Regions from separate parts of the Streptomyces sp. NPDC004610 genome, predicted to be linked through region 4. Evidence: riboswitches for the same ligand, from Rfam matches in the RefSeq annotation. Region 4 holds a riboswitch; each other region holds the start of a gene.
The links. A riboswitch is a leader RNA that binds a small molecule or an ion and turns the genes downstream of it on or off. The one in region 4 is predicted to bind cyclic di-AMP.
Positions count from the first base shown of each region.

Region 1 (3,632 bases), on a different contig from region 4:
TGGCGACGCTGTTCACCCGCCTGCCCGACCTCCGCCTAGCGGTCGACCCGGCCGAACTGCGCTGGCGCGGCGGCCTCATCATGCGGGGCCTGCGGACCCTGCCGGTGGAGTTCTGACGGACCGCCGGAGCCGACCGGCCGCAGGCGCCATGCTCCGATGCAAGCACCGATTTGACAGACAGTCACCCCACAGCCCCCTCACATCCACAGACGGTCACTCAAAAGATGACACTCTTTCAGCTTTGTGATCTTCACGTGATCTACGCGGCATTAACTTGTGACAAGTCAACGATTGCGGCTACGTTCACCCCTCAGCGCGACGCGCGAGCATCACGCGCCGCGCGGGTCACCGCTGTCTCGGGAAAGGTCCCCGCATGCTCTCCGGGAACGGTCGTCACCGTCGCCCCCGTCAGGCCCCGGCCATCTTGGTCGCTGCCGGAGTGACCGGTTCTGCCATCGCCCTCCCCCTGCTCGGCGCCGGAGGCGCGAGCGCGGCGAGCGGCACCACCTGGGACAAGGTCGCCGAGTGCGAGAGCGGCGGCGCCTGGAGCGCGGACGACGGCAACGGGCGCTACGGCGGCCTCCAGTTGACCCAGGACGACTGGGAGGCGTACGGCGGGCTGGACTACGCGTCGAGCCCGGACCAGTCGAGCCGCTCGCAGCAGATCGCCGTGGCCGAGCGGATCCTCGCCGACCAGGGTGTCGGGGTCTGGCCCGTCTGCGGGCTGCTGCACGGGCTGGCGGAGGACACGGACCCGGCAGGCGTCGACACGGGCGTGGCCGGTGATCCCACACCGGAGGCCACGGACGGCGGCGGCGGTTCCCCCGGCCTCACGGGCGGATTGACCGACTCGTCCAGGTCCTCCGGATCATCCGGAAACACCGGGTCGCCCGGTACGGAGACATCCGGGCCGGACAGCGGCTCCAGCGACTCGTCCTGGGGCTCGGGCCCCTCCGGCGGCACCGAGGGCACCGAGGGCGACGGTTCGTCCGGCACGCCGGAGTCCTCGCCCTCCGGTGGCCCCACCTCGCCCTCCTCCGACCCCTCGGGCCCGTCGTCCTCCCCCTCCGGCGACTCCTCCGTCTCGGCCTCTCCGGTCGAACCGCCCACCGAGTCCCCCTCCGGGGCGAACGGTGAGGAAACGGGCAGCCTGGGGCAGGGTCTCGGCTCTTCGTTCCTGGTCGACACCAGCGCCCTGCCCGAGGTCGACCCGACCCCCGGTACCGGCAAGCACCGCGGCAGCAGCGCCGACGAGAGCACCCCGGACGCGAGCACCCCGGCCAAGGACACGAAGAAGCCCAACACTTTCTCGGGCAATTCAAGCGATTCCCCTGATTCCCCTGATTCCCCCGATTCACCTGATTCACCTGATTCCTCTGATTTCCCCAGTGACTCCGCGACCGGCGAGGGCTCGACGCAGGCCCCGGCGCCGGATGCGACGGACGCGGTAGAGGAATCGGATGAAGTGGGGGAATTGGGCGAAGTAAGGGCGGGGGAGTCCGACCCGAGGGCCTCGCGTGACGGAGGCGGCGAGAAGGACGCGCTCGACCGGAGCTACACCGTCCGCTCCGGCGACACCCTCAGCTCCATCGCCGACTCCCTTGAGGTCGACGGCGGATGGCGCCAGGTCTACCGGCTGAACGAGGCGGTGCTCGACGGCGACCCGAACCACATCGTCCCCGGTCAGACGCTCACCGTCGGCGGCTAGCCGGTCGCGGACCGAGCCCCGCCCACGCCATGTCCGAGCCCTCCCTGGGTCCACTCCAGGCCCTCTCCTGCCCTCCTCCCCGGCCCCACCCGGAGGGAGAAGTGGGCCGGAAGTGACGGGAGTTCACGTCCCCCTTCGCGTCGAATGTCCGGGTTTGGGGAAAGTGTGGGATGAGTCTCAGAAGCCCTGATCGTCTTTGAAATTCCGGGAATCGCGTGTCTACGGTCAGGACCGCTCGCAAGCAGCGGGCCCCGAGGCCGCCACGCCGAATCCTGCCGGTGGTCGTACGGGAACGGTCGTCGCGTCAAGCGCCGTAGGCAGGAGCGGGGGACCCAAGGTAAGCGCCGGTGACGGAGGTTGAGGCGACTCGACCGCACGGACCCGGCTTGGGGTGAAGCCATGACGTACGGGATGAAAACCCCCGTACGGGACATGGCCGGGCAACTCAACCGGCCCGAACCCGACAGCTCACCTCGTAGGCGTCGGTGAGGGGATCTCCACATGCTGTTCTCCGGCAAGGGCAAGCACCGCCGTCCGTCCAAGGCCACCCGTGTCATCGCGCTCGCCGGTGTCACCGGCGCCGCTGTCGCCGCCCCGTTCGTCGCGGCCGGCAACGCCTCCGCCGCCACCGCGTCCGAGTGGGACGCCGTCGCCCAGTGCGAGTCCGGCGGCAACTGGTCCATCAACACCGGGAACGGCTACTACGGCGGCCTCCAGTTCTCGGCCTCCACCTGGGCCGGATTCGGTGGCACGCAGTACGCCGCCACCGCCGACCAGGCCACCAAGGCGCAGCAGATCGAGATCGCCGAGAAGGTCCTCGCGGGCCAGGGCAAGGGCGCCTGGCCGACCTGCGGCGTGGGCCTGTCCAACACCCCCTACGGCGGCGGCTCGACCACCCCCGAGACGGCCCCCGAGACCGCTCCGGAGCCCGCCCCCGAGCCCGCTCGGCCCGAGCGCACCGAGGAGCCCAGCACCTCCCGCTCGCAGGAGCGCCCGGCCGCGTCCGACGAGACCGTCACCACCCCGACCGGCGGAACCGTCGAGAAGGGCGACGGCGAGTACGAGGTCGTCTCCGGCGACACCCTCAGCTCCATCGCCGCCGAGCACGATGTCGCGGGCGGCTGGCAGCAGCTGTTCGAGCGGAACAACGACATCGTCGACGACGCCGACCTGATCTTCCCGGGCCAGCAGCTCCACCTGAAGTAGTCCCGAGCAGCCGCAGCCGCAGCCGCCGACCGGGTCGCCCCGCAACACCTCACGGCCGACCCACAGGCGGCTCAGGCTCCCCCCACAGCCCCACCCCCCACGCTGGCGGTACGACCTCACACGGGCGCCCCCCGGCGGCACCCTCCGCCGCCCCCCGGCGGCACCCTCCGCCGGTTACGGCACCGGGGAGCCCGAGAAGAGCCCGAGAGACCCCGTGGGGCCCCCGTCCCCACGGCCCGCCCCGCCCCGGTGCGTGAATCCCCCGTACGCACCGGGGCGGGGCCCTTTCGCGCCAACCCTCCGGCCGTCGAACCCCCGTATTTGTTCCATTCGGAAACATTTTACGATCGGTTCCGTCCGAGGGGTGGGAGACCGGCTGGCCGATCCCCCCGGGACGGTTAGGCTCGTCTCGCAGAGCCGCCGCGGTCCCGCACGACCGCGTCCGGCCGCTGCGCCACCCGCGTCACATCCACGAAGGAGATGCTCGTGCCGTCCATCGACGTCGTCGTAGCCCGGGAAATCCTGGACTCCCGAGGCAACCCCACGGTCGAGGTCGAGGTCGGCCTCGACGACGGCAGCACGGGTCGTGCCGCCGTTCCCTCCGGCGCCTCCACCGGCGCCTTCGAAGCCATCGAGCTGCGCGACGGCGACCCCAACCGCTACCAGGGCAAGGGCGTCGAGAAGGCCGTCCTCGCGGTGATCGAGCAGATCGGCCCGG
Region 1 is NZ_JBEXLA010000016.1:90,901-94,532, forward strand. It holds gene ABZX40_RS19640 (cytochrome P450) at 1-116, shown strand, start outside; gene ABZX40_RS19645 (transglycosylase family protein) at 440-1,708, shown strand; cyclic di-AMP (ydaO/yuaA leader) riboswitch at 2,008-2,205, shown strand; gene ABZX40_RS19650 (transglycosylase family protein) at 2,210-2,914, shown strand; gene eno (phosphopyruvate hydratase) at 3,395-3,632, shown strand, end outside.
Region 1: another riboswitch for cyclic di-AMP. It lies ahead of ABZX40_RS19650 (transglycosylase family protein); the one in region 4 lies ahead of ABZX40_RS36370 (M23 family metallopeptidase).

Region 2 (3,632 bases), on a different contig from region 4:
CACCAACCGCTCCCGGAGCCGCTCACGGGTCTCCGGGGTGAGCTTCAGCCCCCGCTCCAGATACGGTTCGACACCGCCCCAGGTCTCCTCGATGGTCTCGAAGGCCGCCGTCAGATACTCGGCGCGCGCGTCGAAGAGCGGACTGAGCAGCTCCATGATCTCGGGGGTGTAGGCGGTCGCGGCGTCGCCGCCGCGGCGCACCTTGTAGCGGCGGTGCTTGGCGTTGGACTTCAGATAGTCCGCGAAGACCGCCTCCCGCTCCACCCCCACCGCCAGCAGGGTCACCGCGATCGACAGCCCCGCGCGGTCCTTGCCCGCCGCGCAGTGCATCAGGGCCGGGACACTGTCCTCGGCGAGCGCGTGCAGCACCCGGGAGTGCTCACCCGTGCGCTCGACGACGATCCTGCGGTACGAGTCGATCATCCGGCCCGCCGCCCGGCCCTCGGAGAGGATCTCCCGGAGCTGCTCCACCTCGCCGTCCCGGACCATCGCCCAGAACTCCGCCCCCTCCGCCGGGTCGCTCAGCGGCATGTTCACATTGCGCACGCCGGGCAGCTCGACATCCCGGCCCTCCAGGCCCCGGTCGGCGAGGTTGCGGAAGTCGAAGATGGTGTGCAGTCCGAGACCGCTCAGAAAAGCGGCGTCCTCGGCGGTGGCGTGCGCGAGATGGCCGCTGCGGAACAGCACCCCGTACCGCACCCGGCGGCCGTCCACGGTCGGCAGTCCGCCGACATCGCGGAAATTGCGGATTCCGGCCAGTTCGGGCTCGGTCGACGGGACCTGCTGCGTCACGGGGGCTCCTCCCAGTCGGCTCGCCTGCCCGGCTCCGTCGCCGGGTGGCAGCTGCCCTTCGACGATACGACATGACGAAACGGCCTAAAGGCGGGCAAAGAAGGCGGTCCGCCCCCTCGCCTCCCCCTCACCGCCCGATGCACCACTTCTCCTTCTGTGCCGTATCTGGGATTTCTGTCCGAATTGACATTCTTCATTACCTTGAATCCAACTCGTAAGGGAATAAAGGAAGCTGGAGCGGTGTCACGTGAGCAGCGTCATATCCGTGACCGTCTGTCGCCCGTCATGCTCACGTAATCAGTCCCGTTTTCATGGGCCCTTGAGTGATTCGACAGGTGGAAATGCGACGGAGGGTGACCGGCAAATACCACCATGGATCAAGAAGAGGGCCTTCGGGTGGAACCCCTTGCTTGTCCCTGCGCGTCTTGGTCGCTTACGTTCGCCACCGCATCCGGATGGAACGCCGAATCCTGCCGCTGTCCGGACCACGCACCCAACCCACCCGTGTACGGCAGGAGCGGGGGACCCACAGGACTCAACGCCTGTTCCGGTCTCCGGAACGGCTAGGGGTTTAGTCGCGTTCCCCCACGCGGCCGGGCATCTCCAGCTCGCACCCGACAGCTCACCTCGCAGGCGCCGGAGAGGAATTCACCATGCCCGCGAAGGGTAAGCACCGCCGTCCCCGGAGCCTGCGTTTTACGCGCTCCCTCGCCGTCGCCGGAACCGGCGGCGCCGCACTCGCCCTCCCGCTGATGGGTGCCGCCGGCGCCCACGCGGCCCCCGGCCAGTCCGTTCCCCAGAAGCCGGTGGAAGCCGTCACCGCGGCGCCCAACGCGGTGCCGCAGCAGACCGTCACCCGGATCGCCGACCAGAAGTCCGCGGCCCCGCAGACCAGCACCCGGACCTACTCCGTCAAGGTCGGCGACTATCTCTCGAAGATCGCCGACGAGCAGGACGTCAGCGGCGGCTGGCAGACCCTCTACGCCGACAACCGCGAGGCCGTGGGCGGCGACCCGTCGCTCATCCACCCCGGCCTCAAGCTGACCCTCGGCGGCAAGGCGTCCGGCGGCTCCACCGAGCAGCCGGCGAAGACCGAGCGGACCGAGAAGACCGACGAGACCCCCGCGACGGAACCGTCCGGCTCCTCCTCGGACGCCTCGGACGAGACCGGCACCCGGTCCTCGTCCTCCGGGGCCTCGGACACCGCCGCCCAGGCCCCGGCGTCGTCCTCGGGCGCCAGCCTCCCGGTCGCGAGCGGCGGCGTGGGCACCGCGTACCGCCAGTCCGGCAGCATGTGGTCCAGCGGCTACCACACCGGTGTCGACTTCTCCGTCCCGACCGGCACCTCGCTCAAGGCCGTCGGCGCCGGCACGGTCGTCTCGGCGGGCTGGGGCGGCGCGTACGGCAACGAGGTCGTCATCCGGCTCGCCGACGGCTACTACGCCCAGTACGCCCACCTCTCCTCGCTGTCCGTCTCGCAGGGCCAGTCGGTGAGCGCCGGACAGCAGATCGGCCTCTCCGGCGCGACCGGCAACGTCACCGGCCCGCATCTGCACTTCGAGATCCGCACCGGGCCGGGCTACGGCTCCGATGTCGACCCCATCGCCTATCTGCGGGGCAAGGGCCTCTCCCTCGGCTGAGGCACCCGCCGCCGCGCGCACCGCTCCGAAGGCCGGACCCCCCACCCCCGGGTCCGGCCTTCGGCGTGTCCGGCACCACCCCGGAACCGACATCTGACGATCCATCGGACATCGAGGTATTCCGCAATTGACCAAGGTTTGGTCCGTGGCTTTTGTCACCGCCCGTCAACCCCTTATTACGGTCGCGTAGCTCACATTCGAAGGGGAATCATGGGGCGATGTGGCAGACGATTCGAAGAATGACACCAGATCAGTGATCGGGTCGTACGTGGCGGTGGGGGACAGCTTCACCGAGGGCGTGGGCGATCCCGGCCCCGACGGGGCGTTCGTCGGCTGGGCCGACCGGTTCGCGGTACTCCTCGCGGACCGGCGCCCGGAAGGCGACTTCGACTACACCAACCTCGCGGTGCGGGGCAGGCTGCTCGACCGGATCGTGACGGACCAGGTGCCGAGAGCCGCGGCTCTCGCGCCCGACCTGATCTCCTTCTGCGCGGGCGGCAACGACATCCTCCGGCCGGGCAGCGACCCGGACGACGTGGCCGAGCGTTTCGAGCGCGCGGTCGCCGTCCTCACCGAGGTGGCCGGTACCGTCCTCGTGACCACCGGCTTCGACACCCGCGGGGTGCCGCTGCTCAAGCATCTGCGCGGCAAGATAGCGACCTACAACGGACATGTCCGGGCGGTGGCCGACCGGTACGGCTGCCCGGTGCTCGACCTGTGGTCCCTGAAGTCCGTCCAGGACCGCCGGGCCTGGGACGACGACCGACTGCACCTCTCGCCCGAGGGCCACACCCGCGTGGCCCTGCGGGCCGGTCAGACCCTCGGCGTGGACATCCCGGCCGACCCCGAACAGCCCTGGCCCCCGCGACCACCGCGCGGCACCCTGGACGTCCGCCGCGACGATGTCCACTGGGCCCGTGAGTACCTGGTGCCCTGGATCGGCCGCCGACTGCGCGGCGAGTCCTCCGGCGACCATGTCACCGCCAAGGGCGCGCTGTCCCCGGACGACATCAGAACGCGCATCGCGTCGGTGGCCTGACCGTCCTACAGGTCGGGTGGGTCCTACGGGTTCGGCAGGTCCAGCTCGCGGGCGAGGGCCTCGTCGACCCACCGCTGGGCGCGGGCGCGGGGGACCGCGCCCGCGTACGACGTGAGCTGGACGGCGAGACCGTCGAGCAGCGCCGTCAGCCGCAGCGCGGC
Region 2 is NZ_JBEXLA010000008.1:215,134-218,765, reverse strand. It holds gene ABZX40_RS11615 (tyrosine-protein phosphatase) at 1-792, opposite strand, end outside; cyclic di-AMP (ydaO/yuaA leader) riboswitch at 1,244-1,441, shown strand; gene ABZX40_RS11610 (LysM peptidoglycan-binding domain-containing M23 family metallopeptidase) at 1,446-2,432, shown strand; gene ABZX40_RS11605 (SGNH/GDSL hydrolase family protein) at 2,686-3,471, shown strand; gene ABZX40_RS11600 (TetR/AcrR family transcriptional regulator) at 3,495-3,632, opposite strand, start outside.
Region 2: another riboswitch for cyclic di-AMP. It lies ahead of ABZX40_RS11610 (LysM peptidoglycan-binding domain-containing M23 family metallopeptidase); the one in region 4 lies ahead of ABZX40_RS36370 (M23 family metallopeptidase).

Region 3 (3,632 bases), on a different contig from region 4:
GGGTGAGGCCGGAGCAGTCGTAGGAGCCGGGTCCAGTGGCGCCCCAGACATACGGCTTGCCGATCTGGGCGCGGGCGAACCCGATCGCCTTCTCGGCCTTGGTGGCGTAGGCCGGGTCCGCGGCGGAGGAACCGGAGTCGGAGCCGGAGTCGGAATCGGAGCCGGTCGAGCCGGAGTCCGAGCCCGAGGAGCCGCTCTGCTCCTCGTTCTGCCGCTCGGCCGCCGCGGCGGCCTCCTGGCGGCGCTGCTCCTCGGCCTGCTGCTGCCGGGCCAGTTCCTCGGCCTTGCGCTCGGCCTCCTCCTGCTTCTTGCGCTCGATCTCGGCGAGCCGGGCCTTCTCCTCCGCCGTCAGCTCGGAGAGCAGCTCGCGCGCGTCCGCCAGCTTCTGCTGGACCGTCGCCTTGGCCGTCTTGAGGTCGTCCTGGGTGTCGGAGAGCGTCTCCAGGCTCTCGCCGGCCTCCTGGCGCTTCTCCATGGTCTCGGACTGCTGGACGAAGTAGTCGTCGACCGCGGTCTTCTGGCGCTCGGTGAGCCGGCCCATCAGCTGGGTCTGGTCGAAGTAGTCCTGCGGCGAGTCGGCCAGCAGCAGACTGGCGGTGCTGGGGGCGGCGGCCCCGGTGCGGTACTGGGCCGCGGCGTAGGAACCCAGCTCCTCGCGCGCGTCGTTCAGCTTCTGGGTGCGCTGCGCCACATCGTCCATCAGGGTGTCGAGGCGCTTGCGCTGCTTGCCGGTCTTCTCTTTCGCCGCGTTGTACTTCTCCGTCGCCGACTCGGCCTGGCGGTAGAGGTCGTCGACCTTCTTCTCGACCTCCTCCAAACTCGGCTTGTCGTCCGCGGGCGCGGCGTTGGCCGTCTGCGAGAGCAGGGCGACGGAGGTCAGGGCGGCGGTGGCGAGGACCGGGGTCCGTATTCCGGCCATGCGCGCGCCCGTGGGGTGGGACTTGCGGTGCGACGCCAAGGAGGCGACTCCTTCCATGGGCCGCCTACCGGGTTAGCTGTCGGGTTCGGGCGGGTGCTTCGGAAGGGTTGCCCTACGGTCCGCTCCCGGGACGGAAGTCGGGACCGATTCACCCCAGGTGTCGGTGGGTCCCCGGCTCCGGCCGCCCTGGGGGCTCGCCGGACTCGACGGAGGCCGGACGGCCCGGCGACGTTCGCCGGTGGGGGTCGTTCGGCCTGCCCGGAACCGTAGCCAACTGGTGTGGCGCCTGTGAAGGTTGGTGGGCGATATGCCCGATACATTTTCGTGACCTTTCCGCCCGGCGGCCCTCCAGGCACGCCCCGCACCCCCTCCCACCGCGCTCTGCTCAAGATCCGCCACCCTGTGTGACCGGACCGGGAGGGCTGCCGGGGAAAGGGGGCGCAGGGCCGGGAGAGAACGGGAAAGTGCGGGAAAGGACCGGGACGGCCGCGGGTTGTCAGTGGGGCGGCCTAGACTCGGAGAGCGATGAGCAGCCTCTTTGACGACAGCTTCCTGGCGGACCTCCGAAGCCCCCGCGGGCACGAGGAGGAACCCCCGCCTCCGCCCGAGGACGAGCACGTACCGGAGCCGGTTCCGGACGATCTGTTCGGCGGGAAGTTCGACGCGCCCCCGGACCGGGACGCGTACTACCGGGACGGCGCCCCGCGCCCCGCGCTCGACCCGGCCGCGCTCCTGGCGGGGCTCAACGAGAACCAGCGCGCGGCGGTCGCCCACGCCGGGACCCCGCTGCTCATCGTGGCCGGCGCGGGCTCCGGCAAGACCCGGGTGCTCACCCACCGCATCGCCTACCTCCTCGCCGAGCGCGGTGTCCACCCCGGCCAGATCCTCGCGATCACCTTCACCAACAAGGCCGCCGGTGAGATGAAGGAGCGCGTCGAGCAGCTCGTCGGCCCGCGCGCGAACGCGATGTGGGTGATGACGTTCCACAGCGCCTGTGTGCGGATCCTGCGCCGCGAGTCCAAGAAGCTCGGCTTCACGTCGTCGTTCTCGATCTACGACGCGGCCGACTCCAAGCGGCTGATGGCCCTGGTCTGCCGCGATCTGGACCTCGACCCCAAGCGCTACCCGCCCAAGTCCTTCAGCGCCAAGATCAGCAACCTCAAGAACGAGCTGATCGACGAGGAGGACTTCGCCGCGCAGGCCACGGACGGCTTCGAGAAGACCCTCGCCCAGGCGTACGCGCTCTACCAGTCCCGGCTGCGCGAGGCCAACGCCCTCGACTTCGACGACCTGATCATGACCACGGTGAACCTGCTCCGCGCGTTCCCCGATGTCGCCGAGCACTACCGCCGCCGCTTCCGGCACGTCCTGGTGGACGAGTACCAGGACACCAACCACGCCCAGTACGCGCTGGTGCGCGAGCTGGTCGGCACCGGGGAGCGCGCCCCCGAGGATCTCGACGTACCGCCGGGCCCGGACGAGCCGACGCCCGCCGAGCTGTGCGTGGTGGGCGACGCCGACCAGTCGATCTACGCCTTCCGAGGCGCGACGATCCGCAACATCCTCCAGTTCGAGGAGGACTACCCGGACGCGACGACGATCCTGCTGGAGCAGAACTACCGCTCCACCCAGACGATCCTCACCGCAGCCAACGCGGTCATCGAGCGCAATGAGTCCCGCCGCCCCAAGAACCTGTGGACCAACGCGGGCGCGGGCGCGCGCATCACCGGCTATGTCGCCGACACCGAGCACGACGAGGCACAGTTCGTCGCCGACGAGATAGACCGCCTCACGGACGCGGGCGACGCCAAGGCGGGCGATGTCGCCGTCTTCTACCGGACGAACGCCCAGTCCCGCGTCTTCGAAGAGGTCTTCATCCGCGTCGGCCTGCCCTACAAGGTCGTCGGCGGCGTCCGCTTCTACGAGCGCAAGGAGGTCAGGGACGTCCTGGCCTATCTGCGGGTCCTCGCCAACCCGGAGGACTCGGTGCCGCTGCGCCGGATCCTCAATGTCCCCAAGCGCGGTATCGGCGACCGCGCGGAGGCCATGATCGACGCGCTCTCCCAGCGCGAGAAGATCAGCTTCCCGCAGGCCCTGAAGCGGGTGGACGAGGCGTACGGCATGGCCGCGCGCTCCACCAACGCCGTGAAGCGGTTCAACACGCTCATGGAGGACCTCCGGACGATCGTGGAGTCCGGCGTGGGCCCCGCCACGGTGCTGGAGGCCGTACTCGAACGCACGGGCTATCTCGCCGAGTTGCAGGCGTCCACCGACCCCCAGGACGAGACCCGGATCGAGAACCTCCAGGAACTCGCCGCCGTCGCGCTGGAGTTCGAGCAGGAGCGCGCCGGGGGCGAGGAGTCACCCGCCGCTCCGGCCCCGGGCGGCACGCTCTCCGACTTCCTGGAGCGGGTCGCCCTGGTCGCCGACTCCGACCAGATCCCGGACGAGGAGGACGGCGCCGGAGTCATCACCCTGATGACCCTGCACACCGCCAAGGGCCTGGAGTTCCCGGTCGTCTTCCTGACCGGCATGGAGGACGGCGTCTTCCCGCACATGCGCGCCCTCGGCCAGACCAAGGAGCTGGAGGAGGAGCGCCGCCTCGCCTATGTCGGCATCACCCGCGCGCGGGAGCGGCTCTACCTCACCCGCTCGGCGATGCGCAGCGCCTGGGGGCAGCCGTCGTACAACCCGCCCTCCCGGTTCCTGGAGG
Region 3 is NZ_JBEXLA010000019.1:63,824-67,455, forward strand. It holds gene ABZX40_RS21810 (NlpC/P60 family protein) at 1-958, opposite strand, end outside; cyclic di-AMP (ydaO/yuaA leader) riboswitch at 965-1,138, opposite strand; gene pcrA (DNA helicase PcrA) at 1,445-3,632, shown strand, end outside.
Region 3: another riboswitch for cyclic di-AMP. It lies ahead of ABZX40_RS21810 (NlpC/P60 family protein); the one in region 4 lies ahead of ABZX40_RS36370 (M23 family metallopeptidase).

Region 4 (3,632 bases):
GACCGTCGCCGCGCTCGCCGTGCTGATCAATGTGCTGGTGCGGCGCAGCGACGCCCGGCTCGCCTCCGCCCGGGAGATCGCCGAGGCGGCCCAGCGCGCGGTACTGCCGGAACCGGACGACCGGATCGGCGGGTTCGACATCGCCGCCCGCTACGAGGCCGCCCAGGCGGGCGCGTTCATCGGCGGCGATCTGTACGCCGTGCAGGACACCCCGCACGGGGTCCGGCTGGTGGTCGGGGACGTGCGCGGCAAGGGGATGAGCGCGGTGGCGGCCGTGGCGGTGGTGATCGGGGCGTTCCGGGAGGCCGCCGAGCGGGAGGCCACCCTGGAGGCGGTCGCCGGACGGCTGGAGCGGGCGCTGGCCCGGGAGGGCACCCGGCGCGACGGGCTGGACGCCTTCGAGGGGTTCACCACCGCCGTGCTCGCCGAGATCCCGCCCGGCCGGGACCTGGTCCGGCTGGTCAACCGGGGCCACCCCGGCCCGCTGCTGCTGTACGCCGACGGCTCGCTGCGCGCCCTGCCCGCCGCCGAACCGGCGCTGCCGCTGGGGATGGGGGACCTGGGCAGCTGGCCGGACCGGGCGCAGGAGGCGGAGTTCCCGGACGGGGCCACGCTGCTGCTGTTCACCGACGGGCTGTCCGAGGCGCGGGACGGGCGCGGGGAGTTCTTCGCCCCGGAGGACGAGCTGGCGGGGCGGCTGTTCCGGGGACCGGCGGAGCTGGTGGAGGTGCTGTCCGAGGAGGTGCGGCGGCACAGCGGGGGCGGGATGGCGGACGACATGGCGCTGCTCGCCGTACGGCGGCCCGGGGCGGAGCCGGGGAGACCCGCGCTTGATCACGGTGAGTAAATGAACGACCGCCCTCCGCATAACATCTGAATCACCGTCATATTTTGGGGACCGTCGGCCATCGCCCGCATCGCGGTCAACTCGCCCGAATTTCGCCCGTTCATCGCCTGTGTGTCCAGCGTAAGAGCGTGAAGGATCTCCGGGAAGCGCTTGGAAATCACCCCTGGGTTCTATTACTGTCCGATAACGCAGCGCGGTCGTCCCAGCCGTCACAAGAGACGGCTCCGTGCTCAAGCGCCGAATTCCGCAAGGGAACCGGGGAACCACCACTTTGGGGTGAATCGGACGTACACCGCCATGGCGACATGGCCGGTGACGCCCGTAGGAGACCTTCCTCTCCGAACCCGTCAGCTAACCCGGTAGGCGATGAGGGAAGGAAAGGAGTACGCCTACGTGGCGTCAAACCGGCCTGCTCCAGGGGCCCCGTTCGTCCCCGCCCAGCGCAGCGGCGACACGGCCGACACCGTCGGCACCGGCGGTACCGCCGGTACCGCCGTCTATGGCGGCCCCCGCACCGACGAGGGCCCGTGGGAGGAATGGAACCCCACCGCGGAGACCGTCCGTCCGGTCCGCGGCGGCCGTCACCGGGTGGCCAAGCAGCGCGGCGGACTCGCCCGCGGCGGCCTGGCCCGCAGCTCCACGGTCCTCGGCGTCGGTGTCATAGCCGCCGTCGGCGCGGGCGGCATGGCCACCGCGCAGACCGGCAAGCCGCCGGTCGCCATCTCCCTGCCCGACCTCGCCACCTTCACGGACGACGAGGGCGACACGGCGGAGCCCGAGCCCGAGCCGAGCACCACCCCGCTCAGCAGCCTCGGCGTCACCCCGGTCGACACCGACCAGGGCACCACCGACGCCGGTGAGGCGCTGCGCGCCCGCATCCTGGCCCAGGCCGAGAACCAGCAGGAGCAGGTCGACACCAAGGCCGCCAAGGCGCTGCTCGCCGCCGCCGAGAAGGAGGCCGCCGAGGCCGCCGAGAAGGCGGAGAAGGAAGCCCGGGAGAAGGCCGCCGCCGAGAAGAAGAAGGCGGAGGAGGAGGCCGCGCGCAAGGCCGAGGAGGAGCGCCTCGCCAAGCTGGCCAAGCAGTTCGCGCTGCCGACCTCGTCGTACACCCTCACCTCGACCTTCGGGCAGGCCGGTTCGCTCTGGTCCTCCGGCTACCACACCGGCCTGGACTTCGCCGCGCCCACCGGCACCCTGATCAAGGCCGTCCACTCCGGCACCATCACCTCGGCCGGCTGGGACGGTTCGTACGGCTACAAGACCGTGCTCACCCTCGAAGACGGCACCGAGGTCTGGTACGCCCACCAGTCCTCGATCAGTGTCAGCGTCGGCCAGAAGGTCACCACCGGCGAGGTCATCGGCCGCGTCGGCGCCACCGGCAATGTCACCGGAGCCCACCTCCACATGGAGGTGCACACCGGCTCCGGCGGCAGCGTCGACCCGCTGGCCTGGCTCCGCGACAAGGGCCTCACCCCCTGACGGACCACTCCCGCTCCCGGCGGTCCTGACGACGACCCCCCGACGTCAGGGCCGCCGGTTCCGTCCGCCCGCCGCCCTTCAGGTGCGGTACGGGTTGTCGTGCGCGGGGTGGGGCGCGCCGACCGCCGACCGGGGCGGCCGGTACGCCGGGAACACCCGGACCGGCGGGGCCGTGAGATGGGCGGCGTGGGCGAGGGCGGGTCCGGCGATGTCCCGGCGCCGCCAGAGCGCCGCGAGCAGTTCCCGCTCCCGGGCGACGAAGTCGGCGCGGGCCCGGCCCCGGTCGCCCCGGTGGCGCAGCATCGCGAGCGTGGTCGCGTACGTCTCGTACTCGGCGACCGTACGGGCCGCCGGGCGGCCGAGTCGGCGGCCGGCGTACTCCCGGGCCAGTCGGCGGGCCCGCATCGAGCCCAGCGCGTAGGGCTCGGCGGGCGAGAACCAGCCGGTGGCCACATAGGCGGGCAGTTCCTCGCGGACCACCCGCAGTTCGCGCTGCCGGGTCCAGATCACCAGCCAGGTCAGCAGGGCGAACGCGGGCACCATGAAGCCGCCGTAGACGGCGAAGAAGCCATGGTCGCCGAGGGACGAGGAGCCGTTCCAGAAGGCGTGCAGGCCCATCGCGAGCAGCAGCCCGGCCGGGGGCGCCAGCGCCCGCCGCAGTCGCTGGTTCTCCCCGGCGAGCGCCGCGACCCCGAAGCCGATCCCGGCACAGACGCTGAACAGCGGATGCGCGAACGGGGACATCACGATCCGGACGAAGAAGGTGGCGACGGTGACCGGGGCGACCCCGGTGTGACCGTCGGCCTGGTCGGTGCCGAAGGCGCTGCCCAGATAGAGGATGTTCTCGGTGAAGGCGAAGCCGGTGGCGGTGACCCCGGCGATCACCACCCCGTCCACCACCCCGGTGACGTCCCGTCTGCGGAACAGGAAGACCAGCAGGATCGCGGCGGCCTTGGCGCTCTCCTCGACGACCGGCGCTATCACGGTCGCGCCCAGGGTGTCCGCGCCGGTCGGGTCGGCGGTGGCGGTGGCTATCCAGCGGGTGGCGAAGCTGTTGGCGACGATCGCGATCAGCGCCGCCGCGCAGGCCCCCCAGGAGAAGGCGAACACCAGATTCCGCCAGGGGCCCGGTTCGACCCGGTCCAGCCAGCGGAAGGCGGCTATCAGCGGCGGCACCGGCAGCAGGGCCAGGCCCAGCCCGACGAGAAAGCCCTCGGTGCCGGTCTCCTGGCGCACCAGCGCGAGGATGACCAGCCCGGACAGCGCCAGCAGCACCACCAGCCCGCCGTGGCGCGTCCGCCGCAGG
Region 4 is NZ_JBEXLA010000046.1:49,616-53,247, forward strand. It holds gene ABZX40_RS36365 (PP2C family protein-serine/threonine phosphatase) at 1-847, shown strand, start outside; cyclic di-AMP (ydaO/yuaA leader) riboswitch at 1,073-1,228, shown strand; gene ABZX40_RS36370 (M23 family metallopeptidase) at 1,241-2,326, shown strand; gene ABZX40_RS36375 (PrsW family intramembrane metalloprotease) at 2,405-3,632, opposite strand, start outside.